DNA from 3 places in the Nesterenkonia maliinae genome. Region 3 is predicted to be linked to each of the others. Evidence: riboswitches for the same ligand, from Rfam matches in the RefSeq annotation. Region 3 holds a riboswitch; each other region holds the start of a gene.
The links. A riboswitch is a leader RNA that binds a small molecule or an ion and turns the genes downstream of it on or off. The one in region 3 is predicted to bind S-adenosylmethionine.
Positions count from the first base shown of each region.

Region 1: it holds a riboswitch for S-adenosylmethionine, as region 3 does, so the genes downstream of both, ACHAA4_RS10445 (O-acetylhomoserine aminocarboxypropyltransferase/cysteine synthase family protein) here and ACHAA4_RS06300 (methionine ABC transporter ATP-binding protein) in region 3, are expected to answer to the same signal.
Region 2: it holds a riboswitch for S-adenosylmethionine, as region 3 does, so the genes downstream of both, ACHAA4_RS12800 (nitrite/sulfite reductase) here and ACHAA4_RS06300 (methionine ABC transporter ATP-binding protein) in region 3, are expected to answer to the same signal.

Region 1 is NZ_JBIMEY010000005.1:81,725-86,264, forward strand. Features, by position in the region: gene ACHAA4_RS10425 (FAD-binding oxidoreductase) at 1-404, opposite strand, end outside; gene ACHAA4_RS10430 (hypothetical protein) at 486-776, opposite strand; gene ACHAA4_RS10435 (hypothetical protein) at 861-1,223, opposite strand; gene ACHAA4_RS10440 (hypothetical protein) at 1,332-1,538, opposite strand; SAM riboswitch class IV at 1,706-1,840, shown strand; gene ACHAA4_RS10445 (O-acetylhomoserine aminocarboxypropyltransferase/cysteine synthase family protein) at 1,973-3,409, shown strand; gene metX (homoserine O-acetyltransferase MetX) at 3,425-4,540, shown strand, end outside.
Region 2 is NZ_JBIMEY010000007.1:184,360-188,899, reverse strand. Features, by position in the region: gene ACHAA4_RS12805 (phosphoadenylyl-sulfate reductase) at 1-361, opposite strand, end outside; gene ACHAA4_RS12800 (nitrite/sulfite reductase) at 358-2,130, opposite strand; SAM riboswitch class I at 2,135-2,232, opposite strand; gene ACHAA4_RS12795 (sulfurtransferase) at 2,301-3,143, opposite strand; gene ACHAA4_RS12790 (sirohydrochlorin chelatase) at 3,140-3,952, opposite strand; gene ACHAA4_RS12785 (arginine repressor) at 4,068-4,540, opposite strand, start outside.
Region 3 is NZ_JBIMEY010000002.1:388,564-393,103, forward strand. Features, by position in the region: gene ACHAA4_RS06290 (aliphatic sulfonate ABC transporter substrate-binding protein) at 1-669, opposite strand, end outside; gene ACHAA4_RS06295 (ABC transporter ATP-binding protein) at 904-1,800, opposite strand; SAM riboswitch class I at 1,810-1,922, opposite strand; SAM riboswitch class I at 2,044-2,143, shown strand; gene ACHAA4_RS06300 (methionine ABC transporter ATP-binding protein) at 2,151-3,032, shown strand; gene ACHAA4_RS06305 (methionine ABC transporter permease) at 3,032-3,700, shown strand; gene ACHAA4_RS06310 (MetQ/NlpA family ABC transporter substrate-binding protein) at 3,931-4,540, shown strand, end outside.

The sequences.
Region 1 (4,540 bases), on a different contig from region 3:
GCGTACATCAGCCCGTGCTCTGCGGCGGCCGAGTTCAGATCAGCGTTGATCACGCCCGGTTCGACCACGGCGACCTCGTCCTCAGGTCGCATCGCGAGAATCTGGTTCATCCGGGTCAGGTTCAGCACCACGGAGCCCTCGGTGGAGTTGGCCCCACCCGAGACCGACGTTCCCGCGCCCCGGGTGATCAGCGCGAAGCCGTGTTCGGCGGAGAGCCGCACGAGCTTCTGCACGTCCTCGGTCGATTCGGCGAAGACGACGGCGCGCGGCGGGTGTACCTGCCAATGCTCCAGCGGTCCCTTGTCCACCGCGTGGGCGTCGAGCTCGCCCGGGTCGGTGGTCAGGGCATGCGGCGCGAAGGCGCTGCGCAGGGCTGTCAGGACATCGTTGTCGGAGGCGCTCATGGGAGATGAGTCTAGGTCAGGGCGCGCCCCCGCCCCGGGGTGAAAAGTCGTAGCGTTGTGGCGGGTCGTAGAGCTAGAGCGCTACGACGAAGCAGCTACTCTACGATTTTTTGAATCCGGGGTGCGGCCCGTGGCGTGGGTCCGGACCAGCAGGATGGTCAGGATCGAGCCGATGAACGGGGCGAGAACCAGCAGAAAGGCGAATGCGATCTTCGGTGCGAAGTCCAGGCTTCTGTTCCGGACGAGCTCCACAGCGGCCCAGATGACGAGGCTGGCGTAGAGGACCGGTATGGCCCACCACGCGATGTCGATCCAGGAGGAGGTGATCGTGGGGTTCAGTCCGAGGAACGCAGAAAGCGTCGTGTGAAGCATGAAATAGGTGTCCAAGAGATGGGGGTCCACGTTCGCGAAACCACGCTACATCCTCTGGCGCTGAAGGATAAGAGGTCGTCGGTCTCAGGGGCGGGGGGTGGAGGGCGTGACCAGCCATCGCTCGGCATCGTCGTCGCACTCCTCGGGGACGTCGTAGATATCCGGGCCCGGTCCGCCTCCGCCTACCGTGATGTCATCGCCGGCGGAATATTCAACGCCCCGCCACGTGAACTCCGCCCCGTCGGGAGCCTCTTCGAGCTCATGGGCGGGGAAGAGCGCGAGGGTGAGGGCATGCTCGGGAGCAGGCCCCTGGATGTAGTAGCACCCGCGGATCTCTGCGATGCGTCCCTGCAGGCCCATATCGGGCCCGGAAGCGTCCTCGACGACGTAGTTGGGGACGCCCGCCGGGGCGTTCGGGTCCTGGAGGCCGGTGGTGCAACCAATCATGGTTGCTCCGAGGACGGCCCAGGCCGCGGTCGCGCCAGCGAGTCTCCGTGAACCTGCCATGGTCTTACCGTGGCAGAGATCCGTGGGCTTCGGAAGGTCTTTGGCGGATCAGCCCTCAGTGTGGACCTGCCACTGCTGGACGTCCTCATCGCATTGATCGGGGACCCGATAGGTCATCGATCGGGCGGGGCTTCCTCCGAGCCAGATGTCGTCGCCCTCGGCGCAGTCCTCCCCGTTGAGGACGTATCCCTCTCCTGCGGAGGACTCCCCGAGAATGTCGGCCGGGAAGACCGCGACCCCCGGCTCGCCCCCCACGCTCGCAGAAATCGTAGCGCTGTGGGAGATCGTAGGGATAGAGCGCTACGACAAAGCAACAGCTCTACGATTTTTTGCCAGCAGGGAGGGGGGAACATGACGAACTGCGAATCCCACCTGGAGTCAGCACTTGCACGCAAGCATTCCGCCGTGCAGACTTATGCCTAGGTCAAGAGTGCCAGCGCAAAACCCCGGTTTGCTGGCCGGCAACCCTCCAGTTCGCGGTGGGGTGCCCCGGGTGACGACCTGGCTGCGGCAGTCTTCGTAGAAGCTTCATCGACTGACCGTGGCAAGCGCGGGCCACACACCAGTGCGGGCCCTTTCACCCCAGTCCTCAGGACAGGGCCGTACAGGATTCAGCGCCGGCAGCTCTATCACCGGCAGCGACGTTCATATCCGGTCCAGGTCCTGGGCCGCATTGAACGGAGAATCTTTTGAGTAACGAGAACAACTGGCAGTTCGAGACCCAGCAGATCCACGCCGGAGTCGCTCCCGACCCGGTCACCGGAGCACGGGCGCTGCCGATCCAGCAGACCACCTCCTTCGTCTTCCCCGACACCGCCGCCGCCGCGCGTCGCTTCGGCCTCGAAGAGATCGCCCCCGTCTACTCCCGCATCGGCAACCCCACGGTCCAGGCCGTGGAGGACAAGATCGCCGCCCTCGAGGGTGGAGTCGGGGCGCTCGCCGTCGGCTCCGGACAGGCCGCAACCTCGCTGGCGCTGCTGAACATCGCCCACGCCGGCAGCCACATCGTCGCCTCGCCCACGCTCTACGGCGGCACGCAGAACCTCTTCAAGCACACTCTGCCGAAGTTCGGCATCGAGGTCTCCTTCGTGGAGGACCCCGATGACCTGGAGTCTTGGCGCGCCGCCACCCGGGAGAACACGGTGGCCTTCTTCGGCGAAGCGGTGGCGAACCCGCGCGGCGACGTGCTCGACATCGAAGGCGTCGCCTCGGTGGCGCACGAGTTCGGGGCGCCGCTGATCATCGACTCCACGCTGACCACGCCCTACCTGATCCGTCCCTTCGACTTCGGCGCCGACGTCGTCGTGCACTCGGCGACGAAGTTCCTCGGCGGACACGGCACCGCCATCGCCGGGGTGATCGTGGACTCCGGGCGCTTCGACTACTTCGCGCACCCGGAGCGCTTCCCCGGCTTCTCCACCCCCGATGAGAGCTACCACGGGCTGGTCTTCGGCCGGGATCTCGGGCCGGAGGGGATCTTCGGCGTCAACCTCTCCTTCATCCTCAAGGCCCGGGTCCAGCTGCTGCGCGACTTCGGCCCGGCGCTGTCCCCGCACAACGCCTTCGAGATCAACCTGGGCCTGGAGACGCTCTCGCTGCGGATCGAGCGCCACGTCGAGAACGCCCAGAAGGTCGCCGAATACCTCGAGGCCCACCAGGACGTGCGGCGGGTCTACTACTCCGGTCTGCCTTCGAGCCCCTGCTTCGAGCGCGCCCAGAAGTACCTGCCCCGGGGGTCCGGGGCGGTGCTGGCCTTCGAGCTCGCCGGCGGAGCAGCCGACGACGTCGAGGCGCAGGCCCGCGCGGGCCAGGCGTTCGTGGACGCCCTGGAGCTGCACTCGCTGGTGGCCAACGTGGGCGACGTCCGCTCGCTGGTGATCCACCCCGCCTCGACCACGCACAGCCAGCTCAGCCCCGCCGAGCAGCGGGCCGCCGGGGTCAAGCCCGGACTGGTCCGGCTCTCGGTGGGCCTGGAACACATCGACGACATCATCGCCGACCTGGCCCAGGGCTTCGAGAAGGCCGCCCAGGCTGCTGCCGACGCGGCGTCCGAGACAGCCGCAGACGCAGCCTCCGAGGCCGGTGCTGAGAATGTGACGAAGCAAGAAACCGCCGCGGCGGTCTGAGGTTAGGGTGATCAGGTGCTGAATGACTTTGGGAACAGGCCCGCCGGCGCGCTGAAGACCGCTGAGGTCGGCGCGTACACGTTTGAGACCGGCGGCCGGCTGCCCGAAGTCACCCTCGCCTACGAGACCTGGGGCACGCTCAACGAGGACGGCAGCAACGCCATCCTCGTCGCGCATGCTCTCACCGGCGACTCCCACGTCGCCGCGACCGCTGCGGACCCTTCCATCGGATGGTGGGAGGGGCTGCTCGGACCCGGTCGCCCGATCGACACCGAGCGCTGGTTCGTCATCGCCCCGGCCATGGTCGGCGGCTGCTACGGCTCCACCGGACCCGCCTCCCTGGATCCCGAGGGGAAGCCCTACGGCTCCCGATTCCCCTTCGTGACGATTCGCGATTCCGTGCACCTCGAAGCCCGGCTGGCTCAGGCCCTGGGCATTCGGAAGTTCCACACGGTGATCGGCGGATCCATGGGAGGTGCCCGGGCGCTGGAATGGGCCGTCAGCTACCCGGACATGGTCGAAGGCGTCGCCGTCTTCGCCTGCGGGGCGGCCTCCACCGCGGAGCAGATCGCCTTCGGCCAGGCCCAGGTGCTGGCCGTGGAGAACGACCCGGACTTCGCCGGCGGTGACTACTACGGCGGCCCCTCGCCGCAGGCCGGTCTCGGGCTGGCCCGACGGATCGCGCACATCACCTACCGCGCCGAGTATGAGCTGGCGGTGCGCTTCGGCCGCTCCGCGCAGGGTTCCGAAGACCCGTTCGGCTTCTCGGAGCGCCGGCGCGGGCGCTACCAGGTGGAGTCCTACCTGGACCACCAGGCGGAGAAGCTGCTTCAGCGCTTCGATCCGAATGCCTACATCGTCCTTGCCGAGGCGCTGATGAGCCACGATGTCGGCCGAGGACGTGGGGGAGTGGACCAGGCCCTCGCCGGAGTCACCGCGGTGCCGTTCTTGGCCGCCGTGACCACGGACCGGCTCTATTTCCCGGCCCAGTCCCAAGAGATCGCCGACGCGGTCCCCGGGGACCACACGGTGCACATGATCGACTCACCCATCGGGCACGACGGCTTCCTCACCAGCGCGGAGCAGCTCGGCGAGGCCATGCGTGAGACCCTGCGGCTGGACAGCCGCGCG
Region 2 (4,540 bases), on a different contig from region 3:
CGCTCAGTCGAGGCAGGACATCGACGACCGTGACGTCGAGCGCGCGAGCCACCTCGTTGCGTGCCGCGATGGTCTCCACGAAGTGATATCCGGTCTCCAGGAACAGCACGTCCACGCTGGGAAGCTGGTCGGCGACCAGGGCCGGCAGGACCGAGTCCTGCATGGAGCAGGCCACCGCGACCTCACGCGGGGAGAAGTTCTCGGCCACCCAGGCGATGACGTCCTCGGCGCGGGCCTCCCAGCCCAGCGCCTCCGCCCCGGATGTGGCGAGGGCGCGGGCCGCGTCAGTCCTGGATGTGAGGTCGGTGCTGGATGTGGGGTCGGTGCTGGTGATGCTGGTGCTCGGCGTCGACTCCGTCATGAGATGGCCTCTTTCCGGGGTTCCTCGAGCTGCGGCTCTGGTTCCTCCAGCTGCAGATGGTCCTCGTCCACCCGGTGGGCCCAGGCTGCGAAGGTCTCATTGGAGCTGTCCCGGGTGCGCAGGTAGCGACGGATCAGCGCCTCGGTGTAGTCGACCAGCCCCTCCACGGTGACCTTCAGGCCGCGGACCGTCCGTCCGAGCCCGGGATCCTCCCGATCGGAGGAGGCCAGCCCACCGCCGAGGTGGACCTGGAAACCCGGTGTCTTCTCGCCGTCGGGGTCGGGCAGCAGCTGTCCCTTCAGCCCGATGTCGGCGGTCTGGATGCGGGCGCAGGAGTTCGGGCATCCGTTGATGTGCAGGGTGAGCCGCTCGGGAAGCTGGTCGGCCACGTCCGCGAGCCGGATCTCCAGCGCGGAGATCGTCTTCTGGGCGGTGGTCTTGGTCTCCACGATCGCCAGCTTGCAGAACTCGATGCCGGTGCAGGCCATCGTGGATCGGCGGAAGACCGTGGGATCGGGGTCGAGTCCCAGGTCGCTCAGCCCGGCCTTGACCGTGGCCAGGTTCTGCTCGGGCACGTCGAGCACCACGAGCTTCTGGTGCGGGGTGGTGCGCAGCCGGAGGGACCCGTTGGCCTCCAGCAGCTCGGCCAGCTTCACCAGCAGCTCCCCGTTGACCCGGCCGACGACGGGAGCGGCGCCGATGTAGTAGCGACCGTCCTTCTGCCGGTGGACGCCCACGTGGTCCCCCGGTCGGCTCGGCGCGGGAGCAGGCAGCCCGTCCCGGAGCCTGTGGCCCAGGTACTCGTCCTCGACGACCTGCCGGAACTTCTCCGGTCCCCAGTCGTTGAGCAGGAACTTCAGTCTCGCCTTCTGCCGCAGCCGCCGGTAGCCGTAGTCGCGGAAGACCTGGGTCACCGCGTGCCACACATCCGGCGCCTCGTCCTCGGTGGTGAAGACCCCGAGGCGTTCGGCCAGCCTGGGGTTGGTGGAGAGTCCCCCGCCGACCCAGACGTCGTAGCCCGGGCCGTGTTCGGGGTGGACGACGCCCACCAGGCCGAAGTCGTTGATCTCATGGACCACGTCCTGGCTGGGGTGTCCGGTGATCGCGGTCTTGTACTTGCGCGGGAGGTTCGAGAGCGTGGAGTCCCCGATGTAGCGGAGGGCGATCTCAGCGATCACCGGCGTGGGGTCGATGATCTCCTCCGCGCAGATGCCGGCCACGGGAGAACCCAAGATCACCCGCGGAACGTCTCCGCAGGCCTCCGTGGTGCCCAGGTCCACGGATTCGAGACGGCGCCAGATCTCCGGGACGTCCTCGACCCGCACCCAGTGCAGCTGGATGTTCTGCCGGTCGGTCAGATCCGCGGTGTTGCGGGCGAAGTCCACGGCGATCTGACCGACCACGCGCAGCTGCTCGGTGGTCAGTGCGCCGCCGTCGATCCGGACCCGGAGCATGAAGTACTTGTCGTCGACCTCCTCCGGGGGCAGCGAGTTGTGCGCACCGGCCGGGACGCCGGGGCGTCGCTGGGTGTAGAGGCCCCACCAGCGGAAGCGGCCGCGCAGATCATCAGAGTGGATCGAGTCGAAGCCCTCCTTGGAGTAGACCTGTTCGATCCGCTCGCGGACGTTCAGGCCGTCATCGGCCTGCTTGAGCTCCTCGTTGTGGTTCAGCGGGTCCTTGCCGTCGATCTTCCACTGGCCGTTGGGTCGTGGGGATGAACGGTCGGGCCGCCTACTGGCGGTGGACGTGGTAGCTGTATCGGTCGACAAAATGCCTCCATCGTTCCCGGCGTGAGCACCCGGCGTGTGCATGTAAGTTCCGGGTTGCTGCGGCGTCGTTGAGCCAGGTCTCTCAGCCGCTCTGGATGGTTGGTCGCCCTCGTGCGGTGCGATAGGTCCACACTAAAATACAATGCTGAACTTATCAATTATGTGTGTCATTAAAGTTCACGTTGCGATGCACTGTGGATCGCATGATCCCCATCATGGACCCACTGGCCGAACCCTCCGGGGAAGAGCACCGGGTCGAAGCCTGCCGCGCTGAGCGCGAGCACCGCATGCGTGGAGTGAACTCCGGAGGCGCAGTAACAGTAGACGGGGCTTCCGGGCTCGACCCCGAGCTCCAGGTAGCGCTGCCGCAGCTGGGCAGCCGGAAGGAGCCGCCCCCGGTTGTCGACGTTCCCTGAGACCGGGGCGTTCAGCGCCCCCGGGATGTGGCCGTCACCGGCGAAGCGCTGGACGGAGCGGGCGTCGGTCAGCTGCGCCTCGGGTTCGAGGGCCGCGATCTGATCCAGGTCGGCGGTCTTCATCCCCCCGAACCTGATCGCCGTCTCCGTGGCCTCGGGCAGCTCGAAGCCCTCGGCGAGTGCATGCCCGGCCTGGGCCCAGGCGCGCAGCGAGCCGTCGAGCACCCGCACATCGGTCAGGCCCGCATGACGCAGCAGCCACCAGGCGCGCGCCGACGAGAAGTTCTTCACGTCGTCATAGACCACCACGGTGTCCTGGGGTCCGATGCCCCAGCGGCGCACCGACTCCTGAAACGCGGCAAGGTCGGGAAGCGGATGCGGGCCCTCTGCTGCGCGCCGGTCCGGGGCGCTGAGCTCGTACTCCAGGTCGACGAACACGGCCCCCGGGATGTGCCCGGCCAGGTATTCGGGAAGGCCCTCCGGGCGGTCTTGACGCCATCGAACGTCGAGCAGGGTCAGCGGCGCACCGGTGCGCTGGAGGGCACGGAGCTCCTCCACGGTGATGCTGACCTCCCGCGAGGCGGGCGCGCCGGTCATGGCGCCCCCTGCAGCTCGGCCACGGAGGTTGGCACGGACGCGGAGGTCGGCACGGGGACGGCCTGGAGATACCGGTCCAGCACGAGGTCGACCAGCTGAGCCGGAGCCGTCGGCCGACCGGGAGCCAGCAGCGGCTCGGTGGTCAGGTCGGCGCCGGTCGATTCGAGCAGGGTCTGGAAGTACCCCGGGGCCAGCAGGTAGCTCGCCACCACCACGCGCTGCCTGGGATGCTCTGCGCGGGCCTGGGCCACGGCCGCGGCGACGCTGGGCTGCGCGAAGGAGAGGTAGGACTCGTGGACCGTGACTCCGAGGTGGTGGGCGAGCATCGCGGCGGCGGCTTCACAGTCGCGGACCGCGGAGGCGTCCGAAGAGCCTGCCGCGCCGAGGATGATGATGTCCCGGTCGGGATCGGCGCCGATCTCCCCCAGTCGGTGGGCGAGCAACTCGGTGAGTCGATCGTCGGGTCCGAGCGCGCGGCACAGCGCGGCCGGTCGGGTGAGGTTCTGCATCGCCTCGCGCAGATCCACGTTGACGTGGAACCCGGTGGAGAGCAGCAGCGGCACGATGGTCGCCCCCATGCCCGCAGGAAGGCTGTCCAGGGTGGTGTCGACATCGGGCTGCTGCACGTCGACGTGGCCGAGCCGCACGGTGGGCCGGGTCGCCGGTGGGATCTTGGGCGCAGTCTCGGGTGACGCTGGGGCGTGGAGCCGGTGGGCGACGTCGTCGATGAGCTGACGCATCACCGCCTGGCCGCGCTTCGAGGAGGTGCCGTGCGATATGCCTACGAGCGCTGCTGTCTGTGTTCGCATAGGTGCACAGTAGTGGTCGGCCCAAGAAGATGCATCAATATGAACATTGATATGAACGTTTGTTTCCTAGAGTGCCGGTCGGCGCGCAGCGAGAGCGGTGAGAGCGGCGGGGCGGCTAGCCCCGGCCCTCGGCGAATCCGGTGAAGCGCTGCGCCACTGCGGCTCCCTCGTCGGCCTCGGTGGTGACCACCATGATCGTGTCGTCTCCGGCGATGCAGCCCAGGATCTCCGGGAGCCCGGCGTGGTCCACCGCGCTGGCGAGGAACTGTGCCGCCCCTGGAGGTGTGCGCAGGATGACCAGGTTCGCGCTGGGCTCGGCGGAGACCAGCAGGTCCTTGCACAGCGCGATCAGTCGCGCCGTCGTAGTCGCGTCGGTCTGATCGGCCTGCAGCTCACGGTCGTGTCCGTCGGAGGGCACCGCGTAGATCAGCGCACCCTGCGTCCCGCGCACACGAGCGGCGCCGATCTCCACCAGATCCCGGGAGAGCGTCCCCTGGGTGACGGTGACGCCGGCGTCGGCGAGGCGTTCGGCCAGCTCGGCCTGGGAGCGGACCTGGGAGCGCGAGATCAGCTCGCGGATCTTCGCGT
Region 3 (4,540 bases):
GTTGAAGTCGACGTTGCGGTAGAGCAGCTCGGCGCCGTCGGCCTCGGCGCCGGCCATGATGGGATCCAGGCCGGCCCAGGCGTCCACGTCGCCGTTGGCCAGTGCCTGCCACCCGTCGGCGTGCTGCAGGGACTGGACCTCCACGTCATCCACACTGAGCCCGGCCTCCTGGAGGGACCGTGCCATGAAGAAGTAGGGGTCCGTCGCGGGTGTTGCCGCGATCGACGCTCCTTCGAGGTCCTCCACCGATTCGATGTCGGAATCCCCGTCGGTCACAAGCGCAGACCACTCCGGCTGGTTCTCGATCATGATCGTGTGGGTGTCGGCGCCGACTGCGCGGTTGAGCAGCGCCGCCGAGCCTGCGGTGGATCCCACGTCGATGTTGCCGGCGCGGAGGTTCTCGTTGGCGACGTTCGAGCCTGTGGACTGCACCCACTTCACATCGACGTCGAGCTCCTCGAGCTCCTCCTCCAACCAGCCGTTCTCCAGGATGATCAGGCTCAGCGGGTTGTAGGTGGCGAAGTCGATGTTCAGCGTCTCGAGCTGCTCATCCTCACCGCCGTCGCCGCCGCATGCGGTGGCGAGCAGCGCCACGGCGGCGGCCGCCGAGACCGCCTTGACGGAGGTGCGGCGGGGGCGTGAGGAGCGGGAAGCGGTGGTGCTGGGCATGGGGGAGGGCCTTTCGGTACTTCAGTGATGGACAGTGTGCTGGAAGTTCTGAGTCGTGCATGTCAGGTGCAAGCGGGTGGATGCCTCTGAAGAGATCGGCTGTCCGGTGATGACCGGGATCCGACCGAAGGGTGAGCGAAGAGTGCATCGGACAGCTGGCCGGTGCGCTTCGGTGCTGGTGCTGGGAGGGTCAGGGCTGCGCCCGGCGGTCTCTCCACGGGGTCAGTGGTGGGGTCAGTGGCTGTGTGAGTCGACGCCGAGCCCGGAGAAGAGCTCACCGCGCAGCGCCGCCAGTTCGGCTGAGGCGCGATCGCGCGGACGCTCACCGGGCACGTTCAGCAGACGAGCGATCGTGGCGCCCTCGGCGGGGTCGGGATCGGCCGGATCCTTGCCCAGGAGGAGCACGCGGTCTGCGAGCTGCAGCGCCTCGTCCACGTCGTGGGTGACCAGCAGCACCGTGGTGCCGGTCTGCGCATGCAGATCTAGCAGCAGGTCCTGCATCTTGAGCCGGGTCAGTGCGTCGAGGGCGCCGAAGGGCTCGTCGAGCAGCAGCACGCCGGGGCGGCGGGCCAGGGCGCGGGCCAGCGACGCCCGCTGTGCCATGCCGCCGGAGATCTCCCGGGGCCGCAGCGACGCACGGTCATGGAGCCCGACCAGCTCCAGGAGCTCATTGACGCGTTCGCGGCCCTCGGACTTGGACAGGCTGCGCGGCAGGCCCAGACTGACGTTCTTGTGGATCGAGCGCCAGGGCAGCAGTCGCGGCTCCTGGAACCCGACCGCAGTGCGTTCGTCATAGCGCTGCACCGGGGAGCCGTTGATCAGGATCTCACCGGTGCTTCCGGTGTCGAGACCGCCGACGGCGCGCAGCAGCGTGGACTTGCCGCAGCCGGAGGACCCCAAGATCGCCAGCACCTCGCCGGGGGCGATCTGCAGGCTGACGTCGCGCAGCACGGTGCGGGAGCCGAAGCCCCGGCCGACGCCGGAGAGCTTGACGTCCAGCGAGGTGTACTGCGCTCGGCTCGCCGGCGCTTCAGCGGGCGCGGCAGAGACCTCGGAGGTGTCTGAGGTGTCGGCAGTGTGCGCAGGGGTGACTGCGGCGGTGCCGTTCAGGGTGGAGGCAGGCGAAATCATCAGAGGATACTCCCATCGATCCTGGCGGTAGCACCCGGCGAAAAGACTCCTCATCTGAGGGGTCCCTCCCTGGGTTGCTGCGGCGTCGACGAGCCAGATCTCTCGGCCGCTCGGGATGGTACGCGGATCAGACTACGCCCAGCCGGGGAATCCGATCAATGTCACGCTCACTCAATGAGACAAAACGCAACACATATCCCGACTTGACTTTTCGCCCAGGTTCGCCCTTAGAGTGAGGGCACTCAACCATCCAGAGCGACTGAGAGATCTGGCTCGAAGACGTCGCAGCAACCCGGAGGGCCTCACAGCCTCGGCCGGGTGCTAACGCCAGGACCGATGGAGCATGCCTCATGATTTCGCTTACCCATGTCTCGACGACCTTCGCCGCCCGCGGCAGGGAGCCGCTGACCGCAGTCGATGACGTCAGCCTTGAGGTGCCGCGAGGCAGCATCCAGGGCATCATCGGGTTCTCAGGCGCCGGGAAGTCCACGCTGCTACGCAACATCAACCTGCTGGAACGCCCCACATCGGGCACCGTGAGCGTCGCCGGCACCGAGCTGACCAGCCTGGATGACGCGGCCCTGCGCCAGGCCCGGCACCAGATCGGCATGATCTTCCAGGGGTTCAACCTGGTCAACAACCTCACCGTCGCGCAGAACGTCGAGCTCTCACTGAAGTTCGCCGGGGTCAGGGACCGGCGGGAGCGTCTCCGCCGGGCCGCAGAAGCGCTGGAGATCGTCGACATCACCGACAAGACCTCCGTCTATCCGGCACAGCTCTCGGGTGGCCAGAAGCAGCGGGTGGCGATCGCCCGGGCGCTGGCCACCAAGCCGGAGGTGCTGCTCTGCGATGAACCGACCTCCGCGCTGGACCCCTTCACCACGGCCACCGTGCTGCAGTACCTGGCTGACGTGAACCGTGAATTCGGCATCACCGTGGTGATCGTGACCCACGAGATGGAAGTCATCAAGGCCCTCGCCGACAATGTCGCGGTGATGGAGGACGGTCGCGTGGTGGAGGAGTTCCCCGCCTCGGAGCTTCGCCGGGAGGGTTTCAACCCCCGCACCTCGATCGGGAAGTATCTGCTCACCGATGGGATCCGGCTGGACCGCAGCGGCCCCCGAGCGCACGAGTCGACAGCTGATCCGCAGGACCCGGACGCCGCGCAGACGGGCTATGCACGCCGGTCCCAGCACACCGCGCTCGCCGCTTCGACAGGGGGTGTGCGCTGATGAACCTCGTCATCGAACGACTCCCCGAGATCAACCAGGCCATGTTGGAGACCTTCGCGATGATCGCGGTCGCCATCCCGGTGGCAGTCCTGCTCGGCACCCCGCTGGGCATCTGGCTCTTCGTCCACGCCCCCGACGGGCTGGCGCCGCGACCCCGCTCCCACGCCATCGTCTCCGGACTGGTCAACATGATCCGGTCCTTCCCCTTCCTGATCCTGCTCATCGCGATCATCCCGTTCACCCGGTTCGTGGTGGGCACGTCGGTGGGCACCGCCGCGGTGATCGTCCCGCTGACCATCAATGCGATCCCGTACTTCGCGCGCCTCGTCGAGCAGAACATCACCCAGCTGGGCTCCGGCGCGGTCGAAGCCTCCCGGGCCATGGGAGCGACCCGCGGACAGATCATCCGCAATGTGCTCCTGGTCGACGCCAAGCCCGGACTGATCGGGTCCATCACCATCACCACGGTCAGCTTCATCTCCTATTCGGCGATGTCGGGACTGGTCGGCGGCGGCGGGATCGGGGATCTGGCCATCCGGTACGGCTACTACCGATACGAGACCCCCACCATGATCGCGGCCATCGTGCTGATGGTGCTGCTGGTCTCGCTGGTGCAGTTCACCGGCACGCGGGTCGCCCGCGCCTCGGACCGGCGCATCACCGCCTGAGCCACCGCACCGGCTGAGCCGACATACCGCGTGGCCCAGGATCACCGCCTGATCAGGAGCAGAGCCTGACCAGATTCCTGCAGGCCGGTCCTCCGCCTTCCAGGCTCACCGCGCTCCATCACCACACCTGATCTCCACACCCCGGGGCTGGCGCCCGACGTCGCGCCCTGGTCATCTCCGCACACCCTCTGGGCCCCTTGTTGCCCAGCAAGAGAAAGCAGCTCACACCCATGAACGCTCGACGCCCCGCGATCCTGACCGGCGCAGTCCTGTCCACCGCCGCCCTTGGCCTGACCAGCTGCGGACTGGTGGAGGACGATGAGACGATCAGCATCGTCGTCACCGAATCCGCACCTTTCCAGGAGCCCGCCGAGATCGCCGCGGAGCTGCTCGAGGAGCAGGGCTACGAACTCGACATCACCTATATGACCGACATCGTGCAGCCCAACCAGGTGGTCAACCAGGGTGAGTTCGAGGGCAACTACTTCCAGCACCTGGCCTATCTGAACAATTTCAACCAGTCCAACGACACGGAGGTCGAGCCGCTGTTCTCGGTGTACTACGCCCCGGCCGGACTCTTCTCGCTGGAATATGACTCCCTGGAGGAGCTGCCGGATGGCGCCGAGATCAACCTGCCGGTGGATCCCTCGAACAATGGCCGTGCGCTCCGGCTCCTCGCAGATGAGGGCCTGATCGAGGTCGACGAGTCGGTCTCCGTCATCGAGCTCACCCAGAACGACATCACCGACAATCCCCGGGACTTCCAGTTCGTGGAGACTGACCAGCAGTCCGCGGCGCAGGTGCTGCCCGACGTCGACGCCGGATTCGCCTTCGTCCGGC